DNA from 3 places in the Comamonas sp. AG1104 genome. Region 1 is predicted to be linked to each of the others. Evidence: riboswitches for the same ligand, from Rfam matches in the RefSeq annotation. Region 1 holds a riboswitch; each other region holds the start of a gene.
What was found. A riboswitch is a leader RNA that binds a small molecule or an ion and turns the genes downstream of it on or off. The one in region 1 is predicted to bind glycine.
Positions count from the first base shown of each region.

Region 1 (8,083 bases):
ACGGCATCCATGCATTAAACAAGCACACACGCACCTGAAAACAGCAAGCAGCAGCGTGACCTCAGCCCTGCTGCCTTCAGCCTCCCGCACAGAAAAGAGGAAGGCTCAGACGGTCTCAGGACGAAACCTTGCCCTGCTTGATGTCTTCGAGCTCGTCAAAGCGCATATCGGCATAGCTGATCCAGGTCTTGCGCTTGACCAGCCAGTAACCCAGCCAGAACAGCAGAAACAGCGGAATGCCCAGATAGGTCGAGACCACCCCGCCCCAATCGATGCGTTCTTCCAGGAATGCTTGGTAGTTCTGGCCCAGCGTCACCACCAGACACAGCACGAAGGCAAAGATGGGGCCGAAGGGGAAGGCGCCGGCCTTGTAGGGCAGCAGGCCCACATCGTGACCATGCATGACATAGCCGCGACGGAAACGGTAGTGGCTGACGGCAATGCCCAGCCAGACGATGAACTCCGTCATGCCGGCCAGATTCAGCAGCCAGATATAGACGGCCTGCGGGCTGTAGAGCGAGGAAAACAGGCACAGGCTGGCAACCAGCGTGCTGCCGATCAAGGCTACCAGCGGCACGCCGTTCTGGGTCAACCGGGAGAAGATGCGCGGCGCATTGCCCTCGGTCGCCATGTTGTAGAGCATGCGCGTGGCCGCATACATGCCCGAGTTGCCGGCCGACAGGACCGAGGTCAGGATCACCGCATTCATCACCGTGGCCGCCGACAGCAGGCCTGCGTGCTGGAACACCAGCGTGAACGGGCTCACGGCGATATCGGCCACATCGGTGCGCAGCAGTTGCGGATCGGTATAGGGAATCAGAAAGCCGATGACGACAATCGCCAGCACATAGAACAGCAGGATGCGCCAGAACACCTGGCGAATCGCACGCGGCACGTTCTCGCGCGGGTTCTCGGATTCTCCTGCCGCCACGCCCACCAGCTCTGTGCCCTGGAAGGAATAGGCCACGATCATGGCCACGCCCACAAAGGTCGCGAAATTGCCGACGAATGGCGCATCGCCCGTGGTCCAGTTCTCGAAACCGGGCACATGGCCGTTGCTGATGATGCCGAACAGAATCAGCACGCCGGTGATCAGAAAGGCCACCACGGCCAGCACCTTGATCAGCGCGAACCAATATTCGGCCTCGGCAAAGCCGCGCGCGGAAAACGCGTTCAGCCCCACCATCAGCAGCAGGAACAGGCCGCTCCATAGGATGCCTGGCACATTGGGAAACCAGTAGGCCATGACCAGTTGCGAGGCCACCAGGTCCACCGCCACCACCACAGCCCAGCTGAACCAGAAGTTCCAGCCCAGCGCAAAGCCGAAGCCGCGATCCACATAGCGCGAGGCATAGGTCGAGAAGGAACCGGCCACCGGCATGAAGGCAGCCAGCTCGCCCAGGCTGGTCATGATGTAGTACACCATGATGCCGATGAGCAGATAGGTGAGCACGGCTCCGCCCGGGCCGATCTGGGCAATGGCCGAGCCGGAGGCCACGAACAGGCCCGTGCCGATGGCGCCGCCAATGGCGATCATGCTCAGGTGGCGCTGCTTGAGCACCCGGTGCAAGCGGGGCTGCTTATCGTCACCATCGCCAGTCGGCGCGAGCTGCTGGCTTGAGTTGGGTTGGGACATAAATGTCTTGTTGTAATGGTTTGCGCCCATCCAGACAAAACACCCAACCATCCCGCAGGCGCTGCGACAGGCAACGCAAAAAGGCGACCATGACGGTCGCGGTCAACAAGGACAAAGGAACGAAGCCATGACAGCAGAACGCCATGGCGGATAGGCCAGTTGCATCCTGAATCGGCAGCCACCCCAGTCGGGCGCTTCAATGGCAAAGCGGTGATATCGCCGGGCCAATTGACAGGCAAAGACGATATTTTGCCCAAATACACCAACCTCCATAAGCCGCTGTGCCAATGCAGGGGCTGACTCTGGGGCTGCTCGGGCGTACTTGACAGAGCTTATTGCTATGAACTTAGAAGCACATTGCTATTGAATACATTCATTTTCAAAGGCAAAAAATCAATATTTCATTGAAGGATAAGCGGTAAGTGCTATCAAATATCGCAGACCCGACATGATCAGCCATGGCCGCCCCCTGACGCAGAACTCTAGTAAACCCGTATATCCAGGCGCCGCCGTTCTTCCTACATTTGCCCACAGGCTCTCAGCCCGGTGATGCCGAGAGAGACTGCAGCGCAAACTTGGCGCATGCAGCGCCGAAGGAGCAACCGCCCCGGAAACTCTCAGGCCAAAGGATCGGCATCGCTTTCACACACTCTGAAGAATGTCCGGACGTCATCGTCCGCCGGGCATACCGAAGGAGCAAGCGAGCAGCGCCGCAAGGCCCTGCCTCGTGAATCTCTCAGGTCCAGAACAGAGGGGGCGTCCGCTGCGCATGTTGCGCACGGGCTCCACCCTTGACGCATCTGGAATCTGAATCATGAAGACAATCGCCGTCATCGGCGGTGGCATCACGGGCGTGACCACCGCCTACGCCCTCGCACGCCGCGGATTTTCCGTCACCCTGTTCGAGAAGCAGCGCTATGCCGCCATGGAGACCTCGTTCGCCAATGGCGGCCAGCTCTCGGCCTCGAACGCCGAGGTCTGGACCCATTGGTCCACCATCGTCAAGGGCCTCAAGTGGATGCTCAAGAGCGATGCTCCGCTGCTGCTCAACCCCAAGCCCAGCTGGCACAAGATTTCCTGGTTCTGCCAGTTTCTCGCTGCCATCCCCCATTACGAGAAAAACACCGTGGAGACCGCCAGGCTGGCGATTGCGGCACGCGAGCACCTGTTTGACTGGGCAGCCAGCGAAGGCATTGACTTCGATCTGAAGCAAAAAGGCATCTTGCATATCTACCGCGACCGAGCAGGCTTTGAGCATGCGGGCAAGGTTTCCCAGTTGCTGGCCAAAGGCGGGCTGGAGCGCCGCGCCGTCACGCCCGATGAAATGAAGGCCATCGAGCCGACCCTGTCCGGAACCTTCTATGGCGGCTACTTCACCGAGAGCGACTCCACCGGCGACATCCACAAGTTCACCAGCGGCCTTGCCGCCGCCTGCGAGCGACTGGGCGTGCAATGCCGCTACGGTCAGGAAATCGTGTCGGTGGACAGCAATGGCAAGCAGGCCAGCGTGACCGTGCGCCAGGGTCTGGAAACCGAAACGTCGACCTTCGACGCCATGGTGGTCTGCGCAGGCACGGCCAGCCGCGCGCTGGCCGCCCAGCTCGGCGACAGCGTCAACATCTACCCGGTCAAGGGCTATTCCATCACGGTCAATCTGCCGGACGAAGCCAGCCGCGCCGCAGCTCCCTTGGTGAGCCTGCTGGACGACGAGACCAAGCTGGTCACCAGCCGCCTCGGCGAAGAGCGCTTCCGAGTTGCCGGTACGGCGGAGTTCAACGGCTACAACAAGGACATCCGCGCCGACCGCATCCGCCCGCTCATCGAATGGGTGCAGCAGTGCTTCCCGGGCGTCAGCACGCGCAGCGTCGTGCCCTGGGCGGGCCTGCGCCCCATGATGCCGGACATGCTGCCGCGCGTGGGCCCTGGCAACAAGCCCGGCGTGTTCTACAACACCGGCCACGGCCATCTGGGCTGGACCTTGTCGGCCGTCACCGCCGACATGGTCGGCGATGTCGTGCTGCAGTCCATGGGCAGCGCCAGCAGGCAGTCCCGGCCGGCCACGCTGACCACCGCCAGCGCCTGATAGCTAATTCAAGGAACTGCACCAACAAGCACGGCATCGCGCATCGTCGCTGCAGAAAGCTATTGATTCAGAAGCTTCTTGCGCTTTCTCATGTTTGATTTCAAAGACTTTTAGCTTTGAAAATGAGCACAGACAAGCGCAGGTAGCTCTTGAAATCAGAGCTGCAGACAGATCAGCACCAGGCCCAGCATCATCAGCGCCATGCCCAGCTTTTCCGTCAATGAGAGCTTCTCGCTGAACACCTTGCGCGAGACGATATAGCTGAACACCACCTCCACCATGCCCAGGGTGCGCACGGCAGCGGCCCCCTGCATGGCATAGGCGGTGAACCAGGCCAGCGATGCCGCAGCGCCCATGCTGCCGGCCAGCAGCGAGATGCGCCAGGCCTTGAAGATGGGACGCAGGCCCTGTTCATGGGTTCTGGCAATCCAGGCGCTCATGACGACAGACTGCATGGTCTGCGCGATCAGCACGCCCAAGGCCCCGGACAGCCAGGGCGAGCTCACGCCCAGTGTTGCGATCTCGACCGCGCCGCCGCGAAAGCCCACCGTGGCCAGCGCAAAACAGGCGCCGCAGATCAGCCCGTAGACCGAAGATTTGCTGGTCCAGGCCGAGAGCGTGAACAGTTGCCCGCGCGGCGGCAGCGACAGCATCAGCACGCCCACCGTGGCAAGCACCATGGCCAGCAGCGCCAGCCGGGTCGGCAACTCGTGCAGGAACATGGCGGCAAACAGTGCCACCTGCAGCACCTCGGTCTTGGACAGCGTGACCGCCACGGCAAAGTTGCGCTCCTTCATGGCCATGAGCAAGGCGACCGTGGCTGCGACCTGAAAGAGCGCACCAAGCGCAATCCAGCCCAGATAGGCGGCGCTGAACTTCGGCAGCACCAGGGAAGGATCGCCCAGCGCATACAGCGCCAGCAGATAGACGGCGGCGAACGGCAGGCCGTATAGAAAGCGCACCAGCGTGGCCGGCAGCGTACCGACCTGCGCCGTCAGCGAGCGCTGGGCTGTGTTGCGCACCGTCTGCGCCGCCGCCGCAAACAGCACCACTCCCACCCACAAATATTCCATTCCTATGCCCGACATGACACGCCTTCTCTTTCGTTAGCGCGCCAGCATAGCGCCGGCTGCCGGGCGGCGCTGACGTGATTCGTGCAGTGCACCCGCTTGAGCCAAGGCGACGCGAAGCGCGAGAGGCAACCGTCCTGATGGCGAGGCCTGCTTCCCCGCAAATAAACCACATATCCAGACCATTGCTGCATCTTTAGCTACAATTTCAGCCGGGTGCCCGCCGCACAAGGTGGCGATGGCAGGTGAATGTTCATGCGCAGGTCGGGCCGCCAGCGCGCCAGTCGTCTAGCAATGCAGACGGCACCAGCAGGCATTGCCTCAGGTGCAGCACGCCTTCAGAGCACGACTTCAGACACCTACCAACTCATGGACCCACAAACACTTGTGCAGGCCCCTGCGCCTTCTGCATCCCAGAATTCACCCCGCATCCCCGCGCTGCAATCCGCCACCGAGCGCGTGCAGGCGCAGATCTCGCACCTGCTGCATATCGAATCCTTTGCCGGCATGGTGCTCATGCTGGCCGCTGCAGCAGCCCTTGTCTGGGCCAACTCCGCTGCGGCTCCAAGCTACTTTGCACTGTGGCATGCCCCCGTCGCGCTGACGCTGGGCCCATGGAGCTTCAGCACCGATCTGCATTTCATCGTCAACGACGTGCTGATGACGGTGTTCTTTCTGGTCGTGGGCATGGAGATCCGTCGCGAGCTGCACAACGGCGCGCTGGCCAGCCTGCGCCAGGCCAGTCTGCCCCTGATCGCAGCCATCGGCGGCGTGGCCGTACCCGCACTCATCTACGTGGCCCTGGCAGGCAACGACAGGACGCTGCTCAACGGCTGGGCAATTCCGACGGCGACCGACATCGCGTTTGCCGTGGGCGTGCTGGCCTTGCTGGGCCGCAATATCCCGGGTGCACTGCGTATCTTCCTGCTGGCCCTGGCCATCATCGACGACATCGTTGCCGTGCTCATCATTGCTTTCTTCTACTCCGGCGGCCTGCAGGCCATGGGCTTTGTGGTTGCCGCAGCCGGCGTGCTGCTGGTGCTGCTGTTCAACCGCATGGGCATTGCCGCCGCGCCCCTGTATGTGCTGCCCGGCGCCATTCTCTGGTTCGGCCTGCTCAAGACCGGCGCACACCCCACCCTGGCAGGCGTGGTGCTGGGCCTGATGACGCCCGTGTTTGCCCGCCCTGCCCCCATGCCGCTGCTGATCACGGCACAGACGGCCATGCGCAAGGCTGGCGAGCAGGTGCTCAGCGGCCGGCCCGATCCTCAGCACCTGCTGCAGGAGCTGCGCACCGCCCAGCTCGCACAGCGCGACCTGTTGCCGCCCGCTCTGCGCCTGCCCATGATTCTTCATCCCTGGGTGGCTTTTTGCATCATGCCCATCTTTGCGCTGGCCAACGCCGGCGTGCAGTTCTCGGACATAGACCTGAGCGCTGCCGCACCGCAGACCACGGCCATGGCCGTGCTGCTGGCCCTGGTGCTGGGCAAGCCCCTGGGCGTCTTCATCTGCACCTGGATGGCCGTCAAGAGCGGGCTGTGCAGCCTGCCCGAGGGCCTGAACTGGCGCGGTGTGCTGCTGGTGGGTCTGCTGGCCGGCATAGGCTTTACCATGTCCATCTTTGTCGGGGGCCTGGCCTTTGCAGATGCGAAGCTGCTGGGCGCGGCCAAGCTGGGCATTCTCGCAGGCTCGGCCATGGCAGCCTTGCTGGGGCTGGGCTATGGATTTGCCATGCGCAAGCGCCTGCAGCACGCATAAGCACTTCTCGATCACAATGCCCGGCCGGGCTCGGGGCTGACAAGCGCCCCTGATCAACAAGCTGCAGCCGCCAGACGCGATGAGCGACTGGCGGCTGCAGTTCGTTAGGTGACTAGAATGCCTCCTCGCTCTGGCCCGCAATTCCGGACATCTGAATGCCTGCGCCATGAAGGGCGCCGACTGATGCTCCAGAAGTTCCAGGCCCATAACTGGCGTGAATCAACGATGGCCCGATGGTCGGCGCTCTCACCGTGCCGCTTCGCGGAACGCCCACGCTCTGCCGACTGCTGAACCGTGGGTCCGCCCGGGCATTCAGGGCAAGACATCAGGGCAGTCTCAAATCAAGGTCCGCCTTGCTGTTGCAGGCGGGGCACAGCATATCTACCGCAAAACATCAGAAGAAATGCACAAAAAAATGGCTCACCTTTACTCCGCTGCCGCATTGTTGCTCGCCAGCACCTTGGCAATGGCTCAGCCAGCGGACCTGCTGCACAAAGCGCAAGCGGGGGATGCACAGGCACAGCTGGATCTTGGCCAGATATACGTGGAAGGCCGTGGCGTGGCGCAAAGCGACGAGAGAGCCGCTCATTGGTTTGGTCTTGCGGCAGCACAAGGCAATGCATTGAGCCAGAGCAATCTCGGCCTGATGTATGACCGAGGCCGTGGCGTGAAGCAAAGCGACCAGGAGGCCGTCAAGTGGTATCGCCTCTCGGCAGCGCAGGGCGAGGCCAACGGCCAGTTCAATCTGGGCGTCATGTACGAAGACGGCCGCGGGGTGGAGCAAAGCGATCAGGAAGCCGTCAAGTGGTATCGGCTTGCAGCCGCGCAGAACCTTCTCGATGCCCAGTACAACCTGGGGCTGATGTATGTCAGCGGCCGGGGGGTGGAGCAAAGCGATCAGGAAGCCGCCAAATGGTTTGGCATAACGGCCGCCAAGGGCCACGACTCGGGCCAGGCCAACCTCGCCGTGATGTATGCCACCGGTCGCGGCGTGCCGCGCGACGAGAAGGAGGCAGCCAGACTGCTGGGCCTGGCCGCGGAACAGGGCAATGCGACGGCCCAGGTCAACCTCGGAACGATGTTTGAGGAAGGCCGGGGCGTCAAGCGCAGCCTGTCTCAGGCCTATTTCTGGTATTGCCTGGCGGCCGCCCAGGGCCTGGAGGACACGGTGTCGCTGCGCGATGCAGTCGCACGAAAGCTCAAGCCTGCAGAGCGCGCCACCCTGGACAAGAAAATCAGTGCCTGGAAACCCAAGACGACAAATCGCTGAATTTGCGCGTTCGAAACAACAACTCCCTATCGACAGGCGATCCATGAAAAAGCAATTCAGCCATCTTCTTTGCGCAGCCGCCCTGCTGCTCTCCGGCCCTCTGGCCATCGCGCAATCGGACGACCTGCTGCAAAAAGCCCAGGCGGGCGATGTCCAGGCGCAGTTCAAGCTCGCGGCGGTCTATCTCACGGGCCGCGGTGGACCCAAGAATGATGACGAAGCTGCCAAGTGGTTCATGCTGGCCGCAAAGCAGGGCCACGCCGAAA
Region 1 covers NZ_QQAS01000002.1:540,364-548,446, reverse strand. The annotation lists gene DFO48_RS07125 (amino acid permease) at 116-1,636, opposite strand; glycine riboswitch at 2,180-2,279, shown strand; gene DFO48_RS07120 (D-amino acid dehydrogenase) at 2,451-3,719, shown strand; gene DFO48_RS07115 (DMT family transporter) at 3,875-4,807, opposite strand; gene nhaA (Na+/H+ antiporter NhaA) at 5,159-6,547, shown strand; gene DFO48_RS07105 (tetratricopeptide repeat protein) at 6,963-7,817, shown strand; gene DFO48_RS07100 (tetratricopeptide repeat protein) at 7,861-8,083, shown strand, end outside.

Region 2 (8,083 bases), on a different contig from region 1:
CCCAGGGCCAGCACCAGCATGGGGGCTTGAGCCAGGGTCTGGCCCTGGGCATCCAGCACTTGCCAGATGTTGTGCACTTCATCGCGCACCAGTCGTGAAGCTCGGGCATGGCCCTGCCAATGAATCCCGGGGACTTGCAGTAGCGCGCGCACCAGTTGTGCGGGGCGTACCCAGCCAGCCTGCTCATGCCAGACGGCGTGACTGTCTGCAGGCAGCTTTGCCGCAGCCAGCTGAGCCGGCAGCGCAGGCGCACTCCAGTGCAGGCCCCAGGGGCTGGTCTCGCTGCCGGGTTGCAACCATGACCTGGGCAGATGGGAAGGCTCGTTCAGGTCATGCTCGAGCACGCCGCCATGGGCCCAGTCCTGGGCTGGATGCAACTTTTGCGCTTGGCTCAGTTGCTGCAGATTTTGTAGCGTTGTGCGCACGCCGCTTCTGGACAGGCGAGACAGAACACTGTCATCGGGCGAAATATGCGGGCAAAACAAGCCGGCTGGCAGGCCTGATGCTCCTGCTGCAGGCTCGGCCGCCGCATCCAGCACCGTCACCTCCCAGCCGCGCCTGGCCAGACTGGCGGCAGCGGCGGCACCAGCCAGGCCCGCACCCAGCACCAGGCAGCGGCCGGCCTGGCCCACGGGCGCAGGCAGGCCGTCCGGGCGATGGCGCGGCTCCCATGCCGGGTTGTAGGCTGCATGCAGGTTATGGCGCTTGGGCGGCACGCCGGCGCGCTTCTTGACTTCGAAGCCCTGAGCCTTGAGTGCCTGGCGCACATGGCCGGCCACGCACCAGGTGGCCAGCTGTGTGCCCCGGCGGCAATGGCGGGCAATGTTCTTCATGGCATCTTCATCCCACATCTCGGGGTTGAGCTGGGGGGAGAAACCATCCAGATATACGCTGTCCGCTGTCATCTGCTGCTTGCGCAGCATGGTCCCGGCATCGCCTATATAGAGCGTCAGCAGCACCTGGCCGTTGTCAAACGAGAGGCGATGCACGCCGGGCAGCAGTCCCCACCATTGCTCGGCCAGTTGTTCGCCAAGCGGGCGCAGCTCCTCATCGGCCGGCAGAAATGCGAGCAGATCCTCGCGCGAGACAGGGTAGGCCTCCACCGAGACAAAATGCAGAATGCGCGGGCGTCTGGGGTCGGCTTTCCATGCCGCCCAGGTGACCAGGAAATTCAGGCCGAAGCCAAAGCCGGTTTCCAGAATGCGCCACTGCGCTGCATCGGCCCAGGCAACTGGCAGATCGCAGCCACCGAGAAAAACCTGGCGTGCCTGGTCGAGGCCGCCGAACTCGCTGTGATAGCGATCGCCGAATCTGGAGCTATAGGGGGTGCCATCCGGCATCCATGTGATCGGTTCAGACATGGAAAGTGAAACTACATAGGTAATGCATGGCGCAGTCTAGGTCAGAGCAGCCAGGCAAGGGCCGCCCCGCAGTGATGGCTGCCTCCCCCTCCTGCGTAGCAAGAGAGGGGGAAGGCGCGCAGCGCCACAGGGGGAGTCTCGATCACTCCCAGCGCTGCTGGTACGAAAAAACCGGCAGGCGCCATTTGAAACGAATGGCGGCCAGACGGAAGGCCAGACCGCCGGCAAAACACACGATGGTGCTGATATTGGGGCTGACATCCAGATAGCGCAGGCCCAGGAACATCAGGCATACGGACAGCGACACGCTGGCATACAGCTCGCGGCGGAACACCACGGGGACCTGGTTGCAGAGCACATCGCGCAAGATGCCGCCGCTGATGCCGGTAATCATGCCGGCCATGATGATGACGATGGTCGGGTAGCCCAGCTCCAGCGCGGTATTGCAGCCGATCAGCGAAAAGGCGATCAGTCCCATGGCGTCCAGCAGCAAAAACACCTGCTTGAGCCTGTGCATATGGCGTGCAATCACGGTGGTCAGCAAACCGAAGCTGATGACCAGATACACATATTCAGGGTGCTGGGTCCAGCCGATGGGGTAGTGGCCCAGCACCATGTCGCGGATGGTGCCGCCGCCCAGGGCAGTGACAAAGGCGATGACGACGACGCCGAAGATATCCATATTGCGCCGGCCAGCGGCGAGTGCGCCGGACATGGCTTCGGCGGTAATGGCCACCAGATAGATGACCAGCATGACGGTGAAGTTGGAGGCCTGGAACGAGTCCAGCAAAGAGACGGAAGGAAGCATGAAGGCACTTGAAAATAGACCAGCCACTCACATCGGCGGGAGTGTCCGGCTTGCCTCTCCCGCTGTCCTTTTACCTGAGAGTTGCGCATGAGCACCTTCGCGGTGGACATGCTTGCCCCTTCGGTGAGCCCTGCAGACTTGTGGTTGCGGGCTGCTCTCCAGTTGGCGATATCCGGGTCCTGTCAGACCCACCTGCGGTACTTATTGCCTGAGCGATTATGGGAGTTTGCGCCTTCGGCGGGAACCCTCGAAAGGCTCCGCTCTCCCGCGGGATGGGCGCGATTCTAGCTAGTTTCAGCGACTTTATTCGGGTTAATACCTGTATTGGTGTGTTTCTGCGGCTGCCAGCACGGGGTGCGGAGGGCCGGTCTGAATCTGCCATGGCGCGCACAGGCGCGCGTCTTCGTCTTCGTCTGTGAAACAGTCCGCCATAAAAAACGCATACGCACGACATCGAAGCCCAAAAAACGCAAAGCTCGTCGCAACGAAGGCCATTGCGCTTCGTTTGGCCAGCGCTGCGCCGCAACAAAGCATCCCCACGGCCATTTTTAAGACTCTTCTTATTTCGCTCGTTCGAGTCCGTTCCTAGCCTTGTTCATTCCAGATCAAACGGTCACTGCGAACCTCGGCGTTCGCGCAAGGCCGCAGCGTGTTTGCTCACGCGTGCAAAAGGGGATGGGATGCGATGGAGATTGGTTTCGCTCGGTGGAAAGACGGTTGAAGTGATTCCTGCAACCAGTGCGGGGCGCTCTGCTGATTTCTTTATCGACGGCACGAAATACGAACTCCAAACGATGAGCAACGTGGCCAACCAGACCTCCGATGGGCTCTCCAAATCGCTATCAAGCACGATCATGGATGCGCGAGGGCAGTCGGGCAACATCATCATTGATGCGCGTGGTCAGGCGGGAATGACGCCAGAGATTGCTGAACGGGGGATTGGGCGGGCATTTGGAAATGACAGCCGCAGTGGCTCGAAAATCCAGGGTGTGACGGTGATTACGTCGCAAGGTACTGTGTTTGTGCAGAGGGTTTCGCAATGATCAATGGTTATCCAACAGAGGAAGAGTTGCGAAATCGCATCACGAGGCAGCTGGGGTGGCGCGGACCAACGGATACTGTCGTCCTGTTATGGCATGGGTATTTAGCCGCTCTCTTGGAATGGGGGGTCATAGAGGTTCATTTGTATGACAGTTTGTCGAAGTTGCTTCCACCTATGGGCAGCAAAGAACAGAGTGAGTTATTCGCAGATGAACCACTAAGCCCCGAGCGAGAACGCGAGATAGACGAATATCTGCGTCAGAGCGAGAGTCTCAAAAGCTAGGTGCGTGCCGCGCAGAGCATCAATAGCAGCCAAGTCCGGGCAGGTCTGCGGGGTAACTTTGCTTACGCAAAATTAACTTAACGGTCTGCTTGGCAAAGTAGCCGCAGTCACTACGCTCGCGCTCCGTTTGGTACGGCTACCGCTGCGGACGCGGCCCTTGCGCCCTTGGTGTTTACCAAACCTCCGTTATGTATTGCGCCCCTTGTCCTGCGAGTGGGGCCCATGGCTCACTGCGTGTAGCCAAGAGCCACCCGCTTAAACATCCATATCTTGAGGAGATAGGCATTTGCATGGATGGAGATGTTCATAACAATTCGGTCTGCGCTAACAGCCATTAGCGGCTCTGCACCCTTACCCCGACACCTGTATACATACAAGCGGCTCTAGTGATGTGGTGGCCCTCTATCAGTCACTCGGCGGAGGCGTGCTTGGCTCGGATAAAAGCGAAGACTGAGGTTGATACAGGGTCGACTAATCAATGCACGATGGGAGAAGGTGCTGTGCAAGCGGTGTTAGGTGTGCAAAGCCAAACAGCGCGAGAACCCAGCTCAAGCATCGGTTTGATACCAGATAGCGATGGTGTCATCTGCTTCGCAGACTCGGGCTCTCCAACAACCCATACCCGGTGTTTGGTTGTGCACAAAGCATGGTTTGCATCCTGTTTTTCAAGGAGTAAATGGCTTGCGCTATTTGGAGAGAATGCTGCGGCATCCAGCAGTTCCTTCCTCCAGTTGTCGGACTTTGATGCTTTGGCGGCTTGCCAGTCATCGACGACCCAAGGGATCTGGCCTGTGTGCATGTAGAAAGGAGCGCCGTAGTACAACTGTCCGAGCATCATGATCCGATCGTCGGGCTGCACCGGCAGCGCGGCCAGGCGGTCCCAACGAGCTTTCTGTGGAACACCTTTGGTGCCGAAGCCGATAGCCAGCGCCGTGCAAAGAGCCGCCGAAGCTCCAATAGTGAGAGCGAGCTTGGGTCTCACCCGTAGTACGTTCGACCCATCACCATCGAGAGTCGTTTGCCAGACTCGGGCGATCAGGTAGGCCAGAGGTGGAAGTGCCGGCAGCACATAGCCCACGATCTTGCTGCTGGGAATTGAAAAGAAGGCCACCACAGCCAACAGCCAGACCACCATATACCGATCGAGGCTCGTTTGAGCAGGGTGTGAGTCAGATTTGGGCATGAACTCTTGCTGAGCCCGCCATTGCCTGAACAGCATATAGATTCCAGCCAGAGTCCATGGAAGACATGCAAGTGCGATCACCGCCAGGTAGAACCACCATGGCTGCGGGTTGTTGAAGCCCGTTTCGGTGTAGCGCTGGAAATGCTGTGTAACGAAGAAGTAATGAAAAAACTGCGGATGCTGCTTTTGCGCAAACCATGCCCATGGCCCCGCAACCGCCAGTATGGCAAGCCACACTGGCGGGTAAAGGGGAAGCGCCATTTGCTTCCAGCGACGCTCCCAGAGCATCCATATTGACCAAATCAAGCCCGGTAACACCAGGCCAATGAGCCCTTTGGCGAGAAAGCCGAGACCTGCAAAAACACCAGCTGCCGTGATCCAGGAGCGCCACGTCTTGCCGAGGTCCGCCTCTATCGTGGCAATGAATGCACAGGTGGTGCAGGCGCACATGCAACCAGCCAGCAGCATGTCCATATTGGAGTACTGAGCGGCCAAATAAGCGAAGGGCATCGTGAGGAAGATGATCGCCGCAGTTATGGCGGTCGAGGTGCTTGTGTAGCGTCTGGCTAGAACCAGCAGGCTCATCGATGCCAGCCATGCTCCCAGCATGGACGGCACGCGCGCCACCCATGCATGCACACCGAACAGCTCATAGCCACCGGCTGCAAGCCAGTAGTACAGAGGTGGTTTGTGAAAGAAGGGGAGCCCGTTGAGATGAGGCGTCACCCAATTTCCGGTGCGCAGCATATCCAAGGCAATGACGGCATAGCGCCCCTCATCCGGGTCGCTCAATGGGCGAATCCACGCAAAGGCCAAGATCCACAGCGCCATCGCCAGGCCCCAAAGGACTGCGTCGTCGAGCCTGCTGCGTGAAGCCTTCACGCTCAGAGTGGTAGCGGTTTGCATGGATCAGACCAGGCCGCAGAGTGAAATAACGGGGGGCGCAGCGCATTCGCTTCTGGCTACAACCTCAAACTTTTGCATCTTTACTAGCAGCATCACTGACCCCTTCGGCTAAACATGCCGTGATGTGCTTGGATAGATCCAGCTCACCTGCTGTTATTGCTGGCTGGAATCTAGGCTTTGCAACTTATCAATTCCTTAAGACTCTCGCGCGGAAGATGCTTGCTTGATATGCAAACGGCGTTGTTGCATAAATTGCAGTGCCGCAGGTCGTAGGCTTGCGTCATGAGCCAGTTCAGCAAACTTCGCTACCGCACCACCGACTGCCTCAGCTACAACGCAGCCTTGAAGTCACGAAGCTCGTTGACCATCTGGCTCGACAAGCGCATGCAATGGTTTGCCGCGGCCAGCGGCAAACGCGGGCGAAGCCCGAAGTTCTCGGATGCCGCCATTCAGTTTTGCCTGACCATGAAGAATCTGTTCGGCTTGGCACTGCGCCATGGTGGAGTCACTTTTGCATTTGTGAGGGCTGCATTTGCTCGTGGACTCGACGGGCATCAAGTTCTTGGGTGAAGGCGAGTGGAAATGCAAAAAGCACGGCGCTGAGCGTCGTCGTCAATGGCGCAACTCCCTCTCAACGAAGCCGTGCTCGGTTTGACCGGTGATGGGGCCTATGACACACAGCCCGTGTATGAGGCGGTGATTCAACGGGGCGCAGTCCCCATCATTCCTCCGAGAAAGAACGCACGGATACGCAAAGACGATGCCTGCGCGTATCGCAATGCGGCACTCGCCGCATGCAGGCGTTTGGGTCGAAGGATATGGAAAGTCTGGAGTGGCTATCACCGGCGAAGCTTGGTGAATAGCAAGATGAACTGCATCAAACGACTGGGCGAGCGGGTCATGTCCAGAACCTTTGAACGGCAAGTCAATGAGCTGCATATCAGGGCAGCCATATTGGACCGATTCACTGAGCTGGGCCGTCCTCAGACGGCAGCCGTGGCCTAGCCACGGCCGGGGCTTGGGGAGGCTCGCCTCAAACTTGATTTATGCAACAGTGCCCCTTACGAAAAATTCTCTTATCAAAAATACTCAATCAAAGAATATCTGTAAGAAAAATTCCATTTATCTCGAACTTGAAATTCACACAAAAAATCGGTTTTAAATGATACCTGTCAGCATCGCATATCTGACAGCTTGTGCTCTGGTTCTGACCTGCATTTTTCCATAAATATTTTTTACATGTGTTGCCACAGTCAATGGGCTGATTTCCAGGTAGGACGCAACCTCTTGAGTGCTTTTCCCTTGAGCTATCAATTTCAATATATCTATCTCTCTTTCAGTCAGCGACTCAAATTTTTTATGCGTGGAGATGTTTTCCCCCTGCATAGATGCCTTGAATATTTTGGGAATGATTTTCTTCGCCACTCGCGGCGAAATCGCAGCCCCTCCATTGGCGACTTCCAGCACAGCCTGCAAATAGCTTCCAAACCATGAATTCTTCACAAGGTATCCCACAGCGCCTCTCTTAAGAGCTTCCATGGCGGCATCATCGTTTTCACTTGCAGAAATTGCGATGCATAGCACCTCAGGTCTTTTTAGCTGGATCGACTCCAGCAGCTCAGCTCCTTGACCTTCGCCAGTAGACAGGTCAATGAGGAGTACATCGAACTCTTGCGAAAAGATGCTCTTACGAGCCTCTTTGTAGCTGGACGCCTGCCCTACCAGAAGAGTGCGCGGGTCACGCATGAGCTCCTGCGAGATCACGTTCCTGATGTGTCTGTCTTCGTCGACCAGAAAGACTCGCACAGGTTGGCTCTGCTGACCTTTCATGTCGGACGGCCACATGCCACCGAAAGCAATAGATGCGCCTTCAGTTCTGCCGACGTCAGACCGTGAACTCATAGATGCGTCGGTTAGATACATGTGACACCCCAGCAGATCGATTGGTTGGAAGTCACGCAGAAAATAGAATTTGTTTTACTGAAAATCCATAGAAAACAAATAAAGAAAAATTGAGTTTAATTTCTTACATATTAATACTCAAATACAAGGTATTAACCATCCTGGAAATAAATCTAGATAAAAACCCTTTGTTTTTGAAATAATTGTCTTAAAAATAATCTGTAATAAAGATTACATTTTTTATCATTGTAGGAATTTTTCCAAGGGTGCTATTTATTCAATAGCGCATCATCCTCAATCCACAAGAAATGAGTCATCTTTTTATCATTTTAAATTTGCAAAAAAATATCTTTGAATAGGGTATTACTGTTTTCTTAACATTTTCTGAAACTGCCACTACCGAATGCCTGTTTTGGAAAGTAACTAAGCACTCCAAAACTTGACGACGGTTAACAGGGGCCTTTTGCAGGTCTGCAAATGGTCTTTTGCTCACACACACTCTCTCTTTCACTTGTCTGAAAACTCGCTATTCAAAGGAATGATCATGAAAAAGTCTCTGATTGCCATGGCGGTTATTGCGTTGACTGGTGTTGCCTCTG
Region 2 covers NZ_QQAS01000007.1:239,174-247,256, forward strand. The annotation lists gene mnmC (FAD-dependent 5-carboxymethylaminomethyl-2-thiouridine(34) oxidoreductase MnmC) at 1-1,340, opposite strand, end outside; gene DFO48_RS20320 (trimeric intracellular cation channel family protein) at 1,504-2,169, opposite strand; glycine riboswitch at 2,222-2,341, opposite strand; glycine riboswitch at 2,355-2,447, opposite strand; gene DFO48_RS20325 (hypothetical protein) at 2,823-3,212, shown strand; gene DFO48_RS20335 (glycosyltransferase family 39 protein) at 3,969-5,582, opposite strand; partial or broken gene DFO48_RS20340 (transposase) at 5,865-6,587, shown strand; gene DFO48_RS20345 (LuxR C-terminal-related transcriptional regulator) at 6,741-7,505, opposite strand; partial or broken gene DFO48_RS25725 (hypothetical protein) at 7,924-8,083, shown strand, end outside.
Region 2: it holds a riboswitch for glycine, as region 1 does, so the genes downstream of both, DFO48_RS20320 (trimeric intracellular cation channel family protein) here and DFO48_RS07120 (D-amino acid dehydrogenase) in region 1, are expected to answer to the same signal.

Region 3 (8,083 bases), on a different contig from region 1:
GCTGATTCAGGGCGGTGCCATGGCATTTTTCTTCATTCCGCTGACCACCATCACGCTGAGCGGACTGACGCCGGACCGCATTCCTGCCGCCGCTGGTCTGTCCAACTTCGTGCGGATCACGGCTGGTGCCATGGGAACCTCGATTGCCACCACCCTGTGGGAAAGCCGGGCTTCCATGCACCATGCGCATCTGACCGAGTTGCTGGTGCAGGGCCAGGGCACGTTTGCCAGCACGGTCAGAAATCTGCAGGCAGCGGGCATGAGCGCCGAGCAGGCCTATGCCCAGATCAACCGGCTGATCGATCAGCAGGCCTTCACACGGGCCGCCGACGACATCTTTCTGGCATCGTCCTTTCTGTTCCTGAGCCTGATCGTGCTGATCTGGTTCACCAAGCGCCCGGCCTCTGCCGCAGGAGCCTCCGACGCGGCCGCCGGCGCACACTGACAAACTTCAGACAGAATGGGCTGCAAGCGATTGATCCACAATCGCTTGCAGCTATTTTTCTGAAGTTTCTAGGTGCCGGCAGCCTGCTTGTCCAGGCGCCGCAAAAACACCTGCAGCTCCTTGACGACCTGGGCATCGCCCTTGGCCTGAGCGCAGCTCAGCCCTTGCTGCCAGGCGGCTCGCGCCGCCTGCGCATCGCCCAGCGCCAGCTCCACCCTGCCCAGCTGCTTCCAGGCGACGGAGTATTCGGCATCCAGTGCCGTGGCCTTGCGCAGATGCTCGCGCGCCACGCCCATCAGCTCCTCATCGGCATAAGCCTTGCCCAGGGTGTAACGCAGCAAGGCACCGTCCTTGCCGGCAGCCAGCAGATTTTCGAGATTCAGAACCATGGGATTCATTGTGCTTGCTCCTCCTCGAGCAAGTGTCGCATCGGTCCCATGCCAGTGCCCGAATGGCCGTTGCCGCGATACGGCCTCTTGCAAGTTCGCTCTTGCAGCGCAGCAAACCGTCCCAAACTGCGGCAAATGTCTTACTAAGGCGCCCGATCTTGTTTCGCAAACCAAGCCTCTCCACCCCCATCGCCGACTACGAGGACTCGCCTCAGTATTCAGGCGGGCGCTTTCGCAACACGTATCCACGTCCGGCTGACGGCCCCAAGCCTGATGCCGGGACGCTGTGGAAGTTCTTCTTCAACAAGCCGGCCGATTCCGAGCCGGGCAAGGCGCTGCCCGTGCTGCCGCTTAGCACGGCCGAGCTGAACCTCGCGCCCGAACGCAGCCTGTATCGCCTGGGCCATTCCACCTTGCTGATGAAGCTGCGCGGCGGCTGGTGGCTGACGGACCCGGTGTTTTCCGAGCGTGCCTCCCCACTATCGTTTGCCGGCCCCAAGCGCTTTCATGCCCCGCCGATTGCCCTGGACGAGTTGCCTGCCTTGCGCGGCGTGCTGCTCTCGCATGACCACTACGACCACCTGGACCGAGCCACCATTCGAGTGCTTGCGCCCAAGGTAGGCGTTTTTCTCTGCCCTTTGGGAGTGGGAGACAGACTGGCGGCCTGGGGCGTGCCGGCCGACAAGATCGTGCAGCACGACTGGTGGCAGGGCAGCGAGGTCGACGGCCTGCGTTTCACGGCCACGCCCGCCCAGCATTTCTCTGGGCGCAGCCTGCGAGACGGCAACCGTACGCTCTGGTCTTCCTGGACCATAGAAGACCGCCAGGCCGACAGGCCGCTGCGCGTTTTCTTCAGCGGCGATGGCGGCTACTTCGACGGATTTGCCGAAATCGGCAGGCGCTTCGGCCCCTTCGATGTCACATTGATGGAGACCGGAGCCTACGACGCCCACTGGCCCTATGTCCATATGCATCCGGCCCAGACCATGCAAGCCCACCGGGATCTCGGCGGCCAATGGCTGCTGCCCATACACAACGGCACTTTCAACCTCGCCATGCATGCCTGGTGGGATCCCTTCGAGCAAATTCTGAGTCTGGGCAGGCAGCACGGCATAGAGATCGCCACGCCCATGATGGGCGAGCGCCTGGACCTGAGCGCTCCGCATGCCGGCTCGGCCTGGTGGCGTGCCTGTGCCGAGGTCGATATCAAAGGACTGGATCTGCGCCCTGCGCAACCCTGAAAATGCTGCCGACATGGCCGACAATGCCCTCATGGACATTTCGCGCACTTCACACCTTGCCGCAGCCCTGGCCACCTTGCTGCTCGGTGCCTGTTCCCACCTCTCCGATGGCAGTCAGCCCAAGCTGCCTCCGGATGCCGGCACCCCGAGCACGGTTTCCGAGCGGCCGGAGCCGACGCCGGCTCCGTCATTGAACACGCAGCGCAAGCGGTCACAGAGCATGGAATGGCCCGCCTGGATCAATGCAGATTGCACACCCCCCGCCCAGCTCGATCAGCAACCCCGGCCACGCCGCCACACCACGCCCTCCATCAGCGCCCACTGGTTTCCGAACGGGCTGGAAACCACGGTGGTCTTCCGCCTGGAAGTCACGGCTCAGGGTCAGCTCGGCCGTGTGGCCTATCAACCTGCCGATGCCGATCCCCGCATCGTGAATTCCATCATGCGCTCGCTCAAGCTCTGGAAGTTCAAGCCCGGCATGCGCCAGGGCCAGCCCGTGGCAGCCTGCTTCGAGCAGCCCTATCAGTTGGTGTTTCCACGCCAGGAGATTGAGCTCCCCGAGCCTCCATCCTTGAATACCGAGACACGATGAGCGCACAGGCCCAATCCCGGCGATCTGTGCTCGAAAACCCCAAAATCCACTAATTGCGGTGGTGCAGGCACCCTGCCCGCCGCTAGAATCGCCAACGTCAGGAGAGAGTGCCTGCAGCTTGAAGCTGCCTTGCACCGCCGAAGGCGCAGACCCCCACCCGGAGTCAAAACGCTCAGGCAAAAGGACTGACAAACGCTGCAAGGTGTGCGAGCCTGCAGCGTCCCTTGCTGGAGAGAGATGCAGGCCGTCATTTCGTATGTGCGCCAGCATCCACCGAAGGAGCAAACTGTCCGCGAAAGCAAAGACAGTGAATCTCTCAGGTAAAGCGGACAGCAGGGCAAGCCCGCCAAGCATGGCCCAGTCATGCATGGCCACTCATTTGGTTTTGACCACCGGAGCGCTTGCCTGTGACTGCTGCTGCCACTTCTTCCGATCTGCGTTCCACGCCGCTGTTTGCCCTGCACCAGAAACTGGGTGCCCGCATGGTGCCGTTTGCCGGCTACTCCATGCCCGTGCAATACCCTCAAGGCCTGATGGCCGAGCATCTGCACACGCGCAAGGCCGCCGGCCTGTTCGATGTCTCGCACATGGGCCAGTTGCTGTTGCGCGGCCCCGATGCCGCCGCCGCGCTCGAATCGCTGATGCCCGTCGATGTCATCGACCTGGGCCTGCACAAGCAGCGCTACGGACTGCTGCTCGATGAGCAAGGCGGCATTCTCGACGACCTGATGTTCGTCAATCGCGGCGATGATCTGTTCCTCATCGTCAACGGCGCCTGCAAAGAGGCCGATATCACCCATATCCAGAGCGGCATCGGTAACCGCTGCGAGGTCGTCCCACTGCCCGAGCGCGCCCTGCTGGCCCTGCAAGGCCCGCAAGCCGCTGCGGCCCTCTCGCGTCTGATTCCCGGTGTGACGCAACTGGTCTTCATGACCGGCAATCACTTTGACTGGCAAGGCCATGCGCTCTACATCACGCGCAGCGGCTATACGGGCGAGGACGGCTTTGAAATCTCCCTGCCCGGAGAAGCAGCCGAAGCCTTTGCCCAAGCTCTGCTGGCCCAGCCCGAGGTGGCCCCCATCGGTCTGGGCGCGCGCAACTCGCTGCGCCTTGAAGCCGGACTTTGCCTGTACGGCAACGACATAGACACCAGCACCACCCCGGTGGAAGCCGCGCTGAACTGGGCCATGCAGAAGGTGCGCCGCAGCGGCGGCGAGCGCGAGGGCGGCTTTCCCGGTGCGGCCATCGTGCTGGAGCAATTGCAGAACCCTCAGTCGCTGCGCCGCAAGCGCGTGGGCCTGATCGCGCTGGAGCGCATTCCCGTGCGCGAGCCCGCCGTGCTGGAAAACATGGACGGACAGCATATCGGCCACATCACCAGCGGCCTGCTCAGCCCCACGCTCAACCAGCCCGTGGCACTGGCCTATGTCGAGCCCGACTACGCCGCCATTGATACGGAAATCTTCGCCATGGTGCGCGGCAAGCCCGTGCCCATGAAGGTGGTCGCCACGCCATTCGTTCCCACCCGCTACTACCGCGGCTAGGTCTGCCGCCGTGCATGAGACGGGCCACTTTGCCAAACAGCCGCCAGAACACCGCTAAAGTGCGAACTGGACCTTTCTCAAACAACACCCGATTCCCCTGAATCCCCCATCTGGAGCTTTCCATGAGCATCAAGTATTCCAAAGAACACGAGTGGATCAACGCCGCTGACACCAATGCCGCCATCGTCGGCATCACCGTACACGCACAGGATGCGCTGGGCGATGTGGTGTTTGTGGACCTGCCTGCCGTGGGATCCTCCTTCAAGGCCGGCGATGTGGCTGGCGTGGTCGAATCCGTCAAGGCCGCTGCCGATGTCTACATGCCCGTGACCGGCGAGATCGTCGAAGTCAACGAAGCCCTGCGCGATGACCCGTCTCTCGCCAACAGCGACCCACTGGCCGCGGGCTGGTTCTTCAAGGTCAAGATGAGCAATGTGGGCGAGCTCGAAGCTCTGATGGAAGAGACCGCCTACAACGACTTCGCCAAGGACAACTAAGCGTATCAACGGCCCTCGCATTGCGAAGGCCGTTTTTGCATGCAGCCATGAGCACCATTCTGTATTTCGACGATCCGGACATCGGTCTCGCCCGCGAGACCAGCCACCCGACCTTTGCGCGCATCGCGGCCCAGGACTTCTATTACGACTGCGGTGACGACTTCAGCCCCTTCGGCAACGATGATGGCAGCGACACGCTGGCCGCACTTGAAGAGTGGTACCAGGAGCAGACGGGCGGCAAGCCCGCCAAGGCGCTGCGCTTTCTGCGTCAGCAACTGAGCGACTGGGATCTGCCCGTGCCCCAGGACATGCTGGCTCAAGACGAAGCTGCCAAGGCCCAATGGATGGCCAGCGACGACATGAACCAGATCTATCTGCGCTCGGTCTGTCGCGCCCACGTGGCCACCGCCTTTGGTCAGCTCAAGATCACAGGCAGCATCGATGCCGATCTGCACCAGCAAGCCCTGCTTGCCCTGGCCTGCCAGCAATGGCTGAACACCGTGGCGCGCAGCAAATATCCCGATTGGGAATATGCCGACCAGGAAAGCGAACGCCTGGCCCTGATGAACACCGCGCTGGAACAAGCCAGCACTGCTTGAAGCACCGGCCGTATGCCTTCAGGCATACGGCATTCACGCATGCCTGGCATGCAAACCGTCAGTCACAGTATTTGAGAATAGGTCCCTCCCATGCTGATGTCGCCTCCCGCCCCCGTCGCTTCGCTGGAAGCGCTGGAAAACAGCCAAGAATTCATCCCCCGTCATATAGGCCCGGACGCCGATGAGCAGCAAAAAATGCTGGCCGCCATCGGCAAGCCATCGCTGGACGCCTTGATCCGCGATGTGATGCCCGACTCCATCGCTCGCGCCAGGCCCATGGATCTTCCGCCGCCGATTACTGAAGCCGCTGCGCTGGCCGAACTCAAGGCCATCGCCAGCAAGAACCAGGTGCTGAAGAGCTTTATCGGCCAGGGCTATTACGGCACGCACACGCCGGGCGTCATCCTGCGCAACATCCTCGAGAACCCCGCCTGGTACACGGCCTACACTCCCTACCAGGCCGAAATCTCACAAGGCCGCATGGAGGCGCTGGTCAACTTCCAGACCATGGTGACCGACCTGACCGGCATGCCGATTGCCAATGCTTCCATGCTGGACGAGGCCACGGCAGCCGCCGAGGCCATGGCGCTGGCCAGGCGCTCTGTCAAATCCAGAAGCCATCGCATCGTGCTGGCCGGCGATCTGCACCCGCAAACGATTGAAGTCATCGAGACCCGCGCCCGGCCGATCGGCATCGAAGTGGTGATCGCCAACAGCCAGCAGGAGTGGGATGCCGCGCTGGCGGGCGACCTGTTTGCCGCCGTCATCCAGTACCCGGCCTCCAGCGGCTGGATCGTGGACTGGAAGGCCGATGTGCAAGCCATTCACGCCAAGCAGGCGGCCGCCATCGTGGCCACCGACCTGCTGGCCCTGACACTGCTGACACCGCCCGGCGAATGGGATGCCGATATTGTCGTGGGCAACAGCCAGCGCTTCGGCATGCCCATGGGAGCAGGCGGCCCGCACGCGGCCTTCATGGCCTGCCGCGACGAATACAAGCGCAGCCTGCCCGGCCGTCTGGTGGGTGTCAGCGTCGATGTGCATGGCAAGCCCGCCTACCGCCTCGCGCTGCAGACACGTGAGCAGCATATCCGCCGCGAAAAGGCGACGTCCAATATCTGTACGGCCCAGGTCCTGCCGGCCGTGATCGCCAGCATGTATGCCGTCTACCACGGCCCCCAGGGACTGAAGCGCATTGCCCAGCGGGTGGCGCGCCTGACGGCGATCCTGAGCCGGGGCCTGGCAAGGCTGGGCTTCAGCGCCCATCACCACGACACAGCCTTCGACACACTGAGCCTGCATACCCGGGATGCAACCGATGCCCTGGCGGCTCGTGCCGTATCCCGAGGCGTCAATCTGCGCAAGGCCTGGAATGAATATCTGTGCATCAGCCTGGACGAAACCACGACCCGGGCCGATGTCGAGCTGATCTGGAGCATCTTTGCCCAGGAGGGTCAGGCTCTGCCCACCATCGAGGCCATGGACGAAGGCCCTACCTCACTGATCCCCGAATCCCTGCAGCGCAGCACGGCCTATCTGAGCCACCCGGTCTTCAACACCCATCACTCCGAAACCGCCATGCTGCGCTATATCCGCAGCCTCAGCGACAAGGACCTGGCCCTGGACCGCAGCATGATCCCGCTGGGCAGTTGCACCATGAAGCTCAATGCCACCAGCGAGATGATCCCCATCACCTGGCCAGAGTTCGCCGACATCCACCCGTTTGCTCCTGCCAGCCAGCTGCAAGGCTATGCCGAGCTGGACCAGCAACTGCGCGACTGGCTGTGTCAGGCCACGGGCTACGCGGGCATCAGCCTGCAGCCCAATGCAGGCAGCCAGGGCGAGTACGCAGGTCTGCTGGCAATCAAGGCCTTCCATGAATCACGCGGCCAGGCGCACCGCAATATCTGCCTGATTCCCAGCAGCGCCCACGGCACCAACCCGGCAAGCGCGCAGATGGTGGGCCTGCAGGTCGTGGTCACCCAATGCGACGACAACGGCAACGTGGACATGGCGGATCTGAAGCTGGCCTGCGAGAAGCACAGTGCCAATCTGGCCTGCATCATGATCACCTACCCCAGCACGCACGGCGTGTTCGAGACCCAGGTCAAGGAGCTGTGCCAGCTGGTGCACAGCCATGGCGGCCGCGTCTATGTGGACGGCGCCAATATGAACGCCCTGGTAGGTCTTGCCGCGCCCGGCGAGTTCGGCGGCGATGTCAGCCATCTGAACCTGCACAAGACCTTCTGCATTCCTCACGGCGGCGGCGGCCCCGGCGTCGGCCCCGTGTGCGTGGTCGAAGATCTGGTGCCCTTTCTGCCTGGGCATGCCACCGCAGGCGACGTCCGCCAGGTGGGCGCTGTCAGCGCAGCGCCTCTGGGCAATGCAGCCGTTCTGCCGATCAGCTGGATGTATATCCGCATGATGGGCGAGCCGGGTCTGAAGCTGGCGACCGAAACCGCCATCCTCAACGCCAACTACATCAGCGCGCGGCTCAAGGAGCACTTCCCCACGCTGTACGCGGGCGAATACGGACACGTGGCCCATGAATGCATTGTGGATCTGCGCCACTTCAAGGACAGCTGCGGCGTGATGGCCGAGGACGTGGCCAAGCGCCTGATCGACTACGGCTTCCATGCACCCACACTGTCCTTTCCCGTGCCCAACACCCTGATGGTGGAGCCGACCGAGAGTGAAAGCCTGTATGAGCTGGACCGCTTCATCGAGGCCATGATCGCCATCCGCGCCGAGATTGCCGAGGTCGAGGCCGGCAGAC
Region 3 covers NZ_QQAS01000001.1:615,736-623,818, reverse strand. The annotation lists gene DFO48_RS02730 (DHA2 family efflux MFS transporter permease subunit) at 1-445, shown strand, start outside; gene DFO48_RS02725 (hypothetical protein) at 514-843, opposite strand; gene DFO48_RS02720 (MBL fold metallo-hydrolase) at 993-2,075, shown strand; gene DFO48_RS02715 (energy transducer TonB) at 2,089-2,667, shown strand; glycine riboswitch at 2,756-2,865, shown strand; glycine riboswitch at 2,885-3,010, shown strand; gene gcvT (glycine cleavage system aminomethyltransferase GcvT) at 3,075-4,211, shown strand; gene gcvH (glycine cleavage system protein GcvH) at 4,334-4,708, shown strand; gene DFO48_RS02700 (hypothetical protein) at 4,756-5,307, shown strand; gene gcvP (aminomethyl-transferring glycine dehydrogenase) at 5,398-8,083, shown strand, end outside.
Region 3: it holds a riboswitch for glycine, as region 1 does, so the genes downstream of both, gcvT (glycine cleavage system aminomethyltransferase GcvT) here and DFO48_RS07120 (D-amino acid dehydrogenase) in region 1, are expected to answer to the same signal.